2 linked regions of the Sinobacterium norvegicum genome follow. Each later gene encodes a partner of the first gene's protein in a complex. Links are inferred from orthologs where the notes say so. Each region holds a gene or a part of one and is shown on either strand. Other genes may lie near its edges.

Region 1 (4,224 bases):
GAAGGCGCCGAGAAACTGAGAGGTTGAATACACTCCCATTGCCGTTCCCTTACCGCCGGCAAATGCCCGCTTACTGATCAGTGAAGGCAGTGTCGCCTCGAGCAGGTTAAACGCCATGAAGAAAGCAAAACAAGCAATAATCAGCCCCCAAAATTGACCACCAAAGAATGCCAGGGCCAACAGAGACAATAATAACTGAGCGACCGCAAACACGAACACGGGTTTCATCTTTTGACCGCGTTCAGCGATAATGATCAATGGAATCATGGCGACAAATGAGAAAAAGAACAGCGGCAGGTACAACTTCCAATGTTCGCTATCACCAAGGTTTAAAACATCACCCAACATTAACGGCAAAACCACAAAAGTCGACATTAAAATAAAGTGAAGAGTGAAGATACCGGTATTTAAACGCACCAGCTCAACATCCATCAGCGCTTTTTTTAACAACGACGGTGCAGCGACGACATCCGGCTGCGCACTGGCTTGACTCAGCGGTGTCGGTATAAGCCATACCGTAATCATAATGCCGGCGATGGCCAACAGCGATGTGACAATGAATATAGCCGAGACACCATAGCTGCCGGCTATTAAAGGGCCAATAATTACCGCCACCATAAACGACACCCCGATACTCATGCCAATGGTCGCCATGGCCCTGGTGCGGTGCTGCTCACGGGTTAAATCTGTCATCAATGCCAATACCGAGCTTGCAATAGCCCCACAACCCTGCAAAAAACGGCCGAGTATGACACCCCAGATACTATCCGCCCCAGCAGCGACCAAGCTGCCCAAGGCGAAAATTAACAAGCCACCAATAATCACCGCTTTGCGGCCAATTTTGTCGGACAGCATACCCAATGGAATTTGCAATACCGCCTGGCTGATACCATAGGCACCAAGAGCCAAGCCAATCAACGCTGGCGTACTCCCGGTGAAGCCATCAGCATACAAAGCCAAAACCGGCAGAACCATGAATAGCCCAAGCATTCGAAAAGAATACAGCGTGGCGAGGCCGTATATGGAACGGCTCTCGCTGGCGGAGATGTGATGTTCAGACAACGACAGACTTCCTATCAATTCGGTAATATAAAAACATCCATGATAGCAACTAACGATTATTATTAATACGATTGCATTGCACGCTACCCCTACCTAAAAACGCCTCAGCACTATATACTTTTCTGTTTTTCTGCGGTGAATAGCAATGGAAAATATCGTCGTACGTGGCGCTCGTACTCATAACCTAAAGAATATTGATGTTGATATTCCGCGCAACAAGCTCATTGTTATTACGGGACTTTCCGGCTCAGGAAAATCCTCTCTAGCGTTCGATACGCTGTACGCAGAAGGGCAGCGACGCTATGTGGAATCGCTTTCCACCTACGCCAGGCAGTTCTTGTCCATGATGGAAAAGCCAGACATCGATCATATTGCTGGACTATCACCAGCAATATCCATAGAGCAGAAATCAACATCGCACAACCCTCGCTCCACGGTCGGGACGATTACCGAGATTTATGACTATTTGCGCCTGCTTTACGCTCGTGTTGGCACACCGCGCTGCCCTGACCATCACACCGACCTTGCGGCACAAACCGTCAGCCAGATGGTCGATGAAGTATTGTCACGCCCCGAAGGTACTAAGTTGATGCTGTTAGCACCTGTCATCAAGCAACGTAAAGGTGAACACGTACATGTATTTGAGCAACTTCGTAGCCAGGGTTACATCCGAGCAAGAGTAGACGGCACCATCTATGAATTAGACGAGCTGCCCGACTTACAGAAAAATCACAAACACGATATCGAAGTTGTCGTTGACCGCTTTAAAGTTCGCGATGATCTCAAGCTGCGTATTTCAGAGTCTTTCGAAACCACTCTCGAGCTCTCCGGCGGCCTTGCCATTATTGCCTCGATGGATTCCGATGAGGAACAGGTTTTATCGGCCCGCTTTGCCTGCACTGAGTGTGGTTACAGCCTAAAAGAACTTGAACCCAGACTATTCTCCTTCAACAACCCTGCGGGCGCCTGCACCGAGTGCGATGGTATTGGCTTGAAACAGTTTTTCGACCCCAACCGATTGATCACAGATGATTCTGCAAGCCTGGCCGAGGGCGCCATTCGCGGCTGGGATCGCCGCAGCGTATATTACTTCCATATGCTCACCTCTTTGGCCGAGCATTATGGTTTCGATATTGACAGCCCATTTAACACCCTCAGCGAAGAGCATCGACAAATAATCTTATTCGGTAGCGGCGAAGAAGAGGTTGCCTTTAATTACGCCAACGATAAGGGCGACATCTACAAACGCACTCACAGCTTCGAGGGCATCATTCCAAACCTTGATCGCCGCTATAAAGATACCGAGTCAAATATGGTACGTGAGGAGCTAGGCAAGTATCTCAACAGCCAATCCTGCCCCAGCTGTTCGGGCTCTAGATTGCGACGCTCTGCCCGCAACGTATTCATTAACGAACGAAACCTACCCAGCCTCACCAGCCTGCCAATTGCCGAGGCCTTGGACTATGCAAGCAACCTCAAACTGGACGGCAGCAAAGGCGAGATAGCAGAAAAAATCCTTAAGGAAATCAGAGACCGTTTAGAGTTTTTGGTAGATGTCGGCTTAAATTATCTTACCCTTGAACGCTCTGCAGACACTCTTTCTGGTGGCGAGGCACAACGGATACGCCTCGCCAGTCAAATTGGCGCCGGCCTGGTCGGCGTCATGTACATCCTCGACGAACCCTCTATTGGCCTTCACCAACGGGATAATGAAAGACTACTTCGCACCCTCAATCACCTCAGAGATTTGGGTAATACCGTTATTGTTGTCGAGCATGATGAGGATGCAATTCGCAGCGCAGACTATGTAATCGACATCGGCCCAGGAGCCGGCATTCATGGTGGCGAGGTGATCGCCGCTGGTACCGCAGACGACATCATGAATTGTGATGAATCGCTTACCGGTCAATACCTTTGTGGCACTAAAGCGATCGAAATCCCCACAACACTGACAGCAAACAATCCAGACAGGCAAATTGTCATCGCTGGCGCCAGTGGCAATAATTTGCAAAATGTTACGGTCAATATACCACTGGGACTTCTTACCTGTGTCACTGGCGTCTCAGGCTCAGGAAAATCGACTCTGATAAACGGCACCCTATACCCACTTGCCGCCACGGAGCTTAATGGCGCTACCACGCTTACCGCTGCTCCCCATGACTGCATCAGCGGTCTGGACCTGGTGGATAAATGTATCGATATTGATCAGAGCGCCATCGGTAGAACACCGCGCTCGAACCCCGCCACGTACACTGGGATTTTCACTCCGGTAAGAGAGCTTTTCGCCGGCACGCAAGAATCTCGATCCCGCGGCTATAAGCCAGGAAGGTTCAGTTTTAATGTCAAAGGCGGTCGCTGTGAAGCGTGCCAAGGTGATGGCGTTACCAAGGTCGAAATGCATTTTCTTGCTGATATCTATGTCCCCTGTGATATCTGCGAGGGCAAGCGCTACAACCGTGAGACACTTGAGGTCAAATACAAGGGACAGAGCATTCATCAAGTATTGGATATGACCATCGAGGCTGCCTGTGAATTCTTCGAGGCCGTACCGAGCATTAAGAAAAAACTAAGCACGCTGATGGATGTTGGTCTCTCGTATATCAAACTAGGTCAGGCAGCCACCACGCTGTCAGGTGGCGAGGCCCAACGGGTCAAGCTGGCAAAAGAGTTGAGTAAACGGGATACTGGTAACACACTCTACATTCTCGACGAACCGACTACCGGTCTACATTTCCATGATATCCAGCAACTGTTGAAAGTTCTGCATAGACTCCGCGATCACGGAAACAGTATTGTCGTTATCGAGCACAATCTAGATGTCGTCAAAACGGCAGATTGGGTGATTGACCTCGGCCCTGAAGGTGGCTCTGGCGGCGGACAAATTGTCGCCACGGGCACTCCATCCGATATTGCAAATTGTCAACAGTCTCACACCGGTCGGTTTTTAAAAGAACTGCTGTAAGCGGCTCCTACAAACATCGATATATCTCAGGCACAAAAAAAGCAGCGATAAGCTGCTTTTTTATTACCGCCAAGGAAATTAATCCTCTTCAGAAGCTTCCGCTACTGGACGATCTACTAACTCTACGTAAGCCATAGGTGCTTTATCACCGGTACGGTAGCCGCACTTAAGAACGCGCAGGTAACCACCTGGACGGGCTT
Region 2 (4,441 bases), on another replicon or contig:
GAGCTTACCGATAAGCGGAATCATGCGCTCAGCCAGTTCTTCGCGCTCTTTCCAGTCAGCAAAATAATCGCCAGGTCTCTGTCGTTTTCTTTCGGTCACAGTAAAATACCCTAAGTGGTTAAATATTTCGGTTAGCAAATTGCGCGTATTATGGTGTTATATTGCCTTCGGTGCAAGACACTTAACCCCTCAACACGACAATTAACGTCAGTCGCTACGGTTTATTAAACTTATGCCTGTATAAGAATCACACAACGCTATATCAACAAGCGTTTTAGTGACTTTTTTGCCTTAACTATTAGCGCTGTTTCAGTACAATAGCGCCAACGCTTTATCACCGCGTCTCCCGCTTGCGCGCAACAGATCAATTGAAGGATTCACCGTGGCCGAGGTCTTACCCAGTCTTAACAACACCATCAAAGGCAACAAAATACACTGGGGCGGATTGTCCGGATGTAGCGAGTCGCTTGCCATCGCCGAAACCGCTGCCGCCTATGACGGCATTCTACTGGTCACCACCATTAGCAGTGCCGAAGCCAATCGACTCGAGCAAGAAGTCAGTTTCTTCTTAGCCGCCGAGGACGACATCCCGGTCATCCACTTCCCCGATTGGGAAACACTGCCTTACGACACGTTCTCTCCTCACCAAGACATCGTATCCGAGCGTTTACAGGCCCTACACCAATTACCGAGACAGCGCCGTGGCGTTCTGATAACCCCCATCTCAACATTAATGCATCGACTGACTCCTGCCAGCTTTATCGAAGCTAATGCCTTTGTTCACAAGACCGGCGACTCACTCGACAGCGACCAGTACCGCACCCGACTGCAAGAATCTGGCTACCGCTGCGTCGATACGGTTTACGAACACGGGGAGTTTGCGGTCCGCGGCGCCGTAATCGACATATACCCTATGGGCAGCAAACACCCTTATCGTATCGATTTATTCGACGATGAAATTGAAACACTGCGCAGCTTCGACATAGAAAGCCAACGAACTATCAGCAAGGTTGACGAAATCAAGCTACTGCCCGCCCGGGAATACCCCCTCGATAAAGCCGGCATCCGGCTGTTCAAAAACCAGAGTTATGAACTCTTTGGTGATCGCGCCAAAGACAGCACGCTGTTTAAAGACGTCTTTCAGGGAATTGCACCCGCCGGCATCGAGTACTATCTACCGCTATTCTTTGAGCAGACCCAAACCCTGCTCGACTTCCTCCCCAACAACACCCTGGCACTGTCTCAAACAGGCGCCTTCGACGCCGGCAAAACCTTTTGGCACGACGTCTGCGAACGCTACGAAACACGGGCAATCGACCCCAGACAGCCCATACTGCCACCACAATATCTATTCAACTCACTCGAAGATCTTTTCGCGCAGTTGAAAAACTATACCAATATCAGCTTGTCCGGCCTGCCGATCGACGCCGGCAGCGGCAAACATAATCTTCCAATCAACAGCATTACCAGCTTCACCGACACCCCGACGGCCTCGCCCTACGAGGGGCTGACAGAATATCTGGCCAATTATCAGGGCCGGGTTATATTCTGCTGCGAAAGCGCCGGCCGCCGCGAGGCAATGCTAGAGCAGCTCAACAAGCACGGCATCAAACCCCGCACCCTCAATCAATGGCACGAATTCACCCTGGGCAGTGACCGCTTCGCCATTATCGTTGGTCCGCTGCAGCAAAGTGCCGTTTTCGAGCAACGCATCTGCATCATCACCGAGGCCTCATTGTTTGGCCAACGCGTAATGCAAAGCCGACGCCGCAAAAAAGTAGCCGACAACACCGATGCGATCATTCGCAACCTTACCGAACTGAAAATTGGTGCCCCTGTGGTCCACCTGGACCACGGTGTTGGACGCTATCTCGGCCTGCAGAATCTTGGTATTGACGGCCAAGAGGTTGAGTTTCTCACCCTCAAATACGCCAACGATACCAAGCTTTATGTCCCAGTATCATCGCTGAATCTGATCAGCCGCTACAGCGGCAGCGACGACGAACACGCGCCGCTGCACAAACTCGGCAATGAACAATGGGCCAAGGCCAAGCGCAAGGCCGTCGAGCAAATCCACGATGTCGCCGCCGAACTCCTCGATATTTACGCACGTCGGGCGGCAAGGAAAGGCGAGTCACTGGCCGCCAGCCCCGACAACTACAACCTATTTAGCGCCGGCTTCCCCTTTGAGGAAACCCAGGATCAAGAAGCCGCTATCGATGCCGTCCGCAACGATCTTCGAGCAAACACACCAATGGACAGGTTGGTCTGCGGTGATGTGGGCTTTGGCAAGACAGAAGTTGCCATGCGAGCAGCGTTTATTGCCGCCGAGGCTGGCAAGCAAATTGCCATATTGGTACCGACCACCCTGCTCGCTCAGCAGCACTACGAATCGTTCTGTGACCGCTTCGCCGACTGGCCAGTCAATATCGAAGTCATCTCTCGGTTTAAAACGGCGGCAGAGCAAAAAGGCGTCATCGAGAAACTGGCTAACGGCAGTGTCGACATTATTATCGGCACCCACAAGCTGATTCAGAGCAACATCAAATACCAAAACCTTGGCCTACTGATTATCGACGAGGAGCACCGCTTCGGCGTAAAGCAAAAGGAGCAACTCAAATCCTTGCGCGCCCAGGTCGACATCCTCACCATGACAGCCACACCCATACCGCGCACCCTGAACATGGCGATGTCAGGCATGCGCGACTTATCGATTATTGCGACACCACCGGCCAAGCGTTTATCTGTCAAGACCTTTGTTCAGGAACGCCAGGATGCCGTCATCAAAGAAGCCATACTGCGAGAACTACTCCGTGGCGGCCAGGTGTACCTGCTGCACAACGAGGTTAAGTCGATTGAAAAGACGGCACGCGAGATAGAAGCACTGGTACCTGAGGCCCGCGTCGCCATTGGCCACGGCCAAATGCGCGAAAAAGAGCTTGAGCAGGTCATGAGCGATTTTTATCACAAACGCTATAACGTACTGGTGTGCACCACGATCGTTGAGACAGGCATCGATATTCCATCGGCCAACACCATGATAATTGACCGTGCCGATAAATTTGGTCTGGCCCAGCTTCACCAACTCCGCGGTCGCGTCGGGCGTTCCCATCACCAGGCCTACGCCTATCTGTTGACGCCTCACACTAAAGCCCTGAGTAAAGACGCTCATAAACGATTAGATGCCATTAGCGAGGCCCAGGAGCTTGGCGCAGGCTTTACCCTGGCCACCCATGACATGGAGATTCGCGGTGCCGGCGAACTGCTCGGTGATGAGCAGAGCGGCCAAATCCAAACCGTCGGTTTCTCCCTTTACATGGAGATGCTCGAAGAGGCCATCGACGCCATTAAACAGGGCAAGACACCCAATATTGAAAAGGCGTTAAATCAAGGCAGCGAGGTCGATATGAAGATTGCCGCCTTAATCCCCGACAACTACCTGCCAGATGTCCACGGTCGCCTCATACTCTATAAACGCATCAGTGGCGCTAAAAACGATGCCGATCTACGCGAACTGCAAATTGAGATGATAGACCGCTTCGGTCTCCTGCCAGAGCAAGTGAAGAATTTATTCGATATTACCGCACTCAGAATCAAGGTTGAGGCCTTGGGTATTAACAAGCTAGAGGCCGGCACAGAGAAAGGACGAATCATCTTCGGCAGCAATACGACTATTGAACCTATCAACATTGTACAACTGGTGCAGAGCAAACCCGCCAGCTATCAGCTCGAGGGCGCCAACACACTCCGGTTCAACGGAAAAATGGAGCAAAACAGCCAAAGGTTTGAAGCCGTCAACAAATTACTCGATGCATTAGCAGGCTGACAAAAAGGCTGATGCATCCTTCGCATCGGCCTGATAAAGTGAAGCCGATACCGATATCATTAGGATGTAAATTTTGTACTACCGATTATTACTTATCGCCAGCCTCATGTTGGCCGCTAATGCGAACAGCCAAAGCCAACGCACAGAAGACAACGAAGAAACCAGTGAACCCCGCTGGTATCAAGTCGAGGTTATTCTTTTTGAAAACCTCAACCCCAATGCTGCCGAAGAAGAACGCTGGGGAGATGTGATTAATTTTATCGCCGCAGAGAACAGCCTCTCTCTTAACGATATCAACACGATGACTGACAGCGAGGAGGATACAAACACCGCTCAAACAGAGCCTGGTGATACCTCAACCCAGACTGGCGAGTCATCAGACAGCGAAGCCCTGGACGCCGTCCGTCAACCTCTTATTTATCTGGATGAAGAACAGCGGATGCTCAACAAGCATGCCTTGGCACTGGATAAAAACAGCAATTACCGCGTGATGTATCACCAATCTTGGCTAATGGTGTTTAATGAGGGCGAAACATCACCCCCTCTGCTTATCCACGCTGGCGAGAGCTATGACCAGCACCACCAGCTAGAGGGCAGCCTGGATATCCAACTCAG

The links.
Region 2: the proteins of uvrA (region 1) and mfd are in contact, whole or in part, in a crystal structure (PDB 4DFC), measured with the Escherichia coli proteins. The link is inferred for Sinobacterium norvegicum from one-to-one orthologs.

What each region holds. Positions count from the first base shown.
Region 1 is NZ_CAKLPX010000006.1:34,997-39,220, reverse strand. The notes cover bases 832-4,224. They hold uvrA (excinuclease ABC subunit UvrA), read left to right. Parts: upstream 832-1,207; coding sequence 1,208-4,024; downstream 4,025-4,224. Other genes in these bases: rplQ (50S ribosomal protein L17), read right to left, coding at 4,103-4,224; L9P87_RS16940 (MFS transporter), read right to left, coding at 832-1,062. Also shown: more of L9P87_RS16940, read right to left, coding at 1-831. UniProt on the Escherichia coli protein: The UvrABC repair system catalyzes the recognition and processing of DNA lesions. UvrA is an ATPase and a DNA-binding protein. A damage recognition complex composed of 2 UvrA and 2 UvrB subunits scans DNA for abnormalities.
Region 2 is NZ_CAKLPX010000001.1:54,800-59,240, reverse strand. Bases 1-4,026 are described here. They hold mfd (transcription-repair coupling factor), read left to right. Parts: upstream 1-382; coding sequence 383-3,826; downstream 3,827-4,026. Other genes in these bases: L9P87_RS00295 (CsiV family protein), read left to right, coding at 3,900-4,026; L9P87_RS00305 (glyceraldehyde-3-phosphate dehydrogenase), read right to left, coding at 1-99. Also shown: more of L9P87_RS00295, read left to right, coding at 4,027-4,441. UniProt on the Escherichia coli protein: Couples transcription and DNA repair by recognizing RNA polymerase (RNAP) stalled at DNA lesions. Mediates ATP-dependent release of RNAP and its truncated transcript from the DNA, and recruitment of nucleotide excision repair machinery to the damaged site.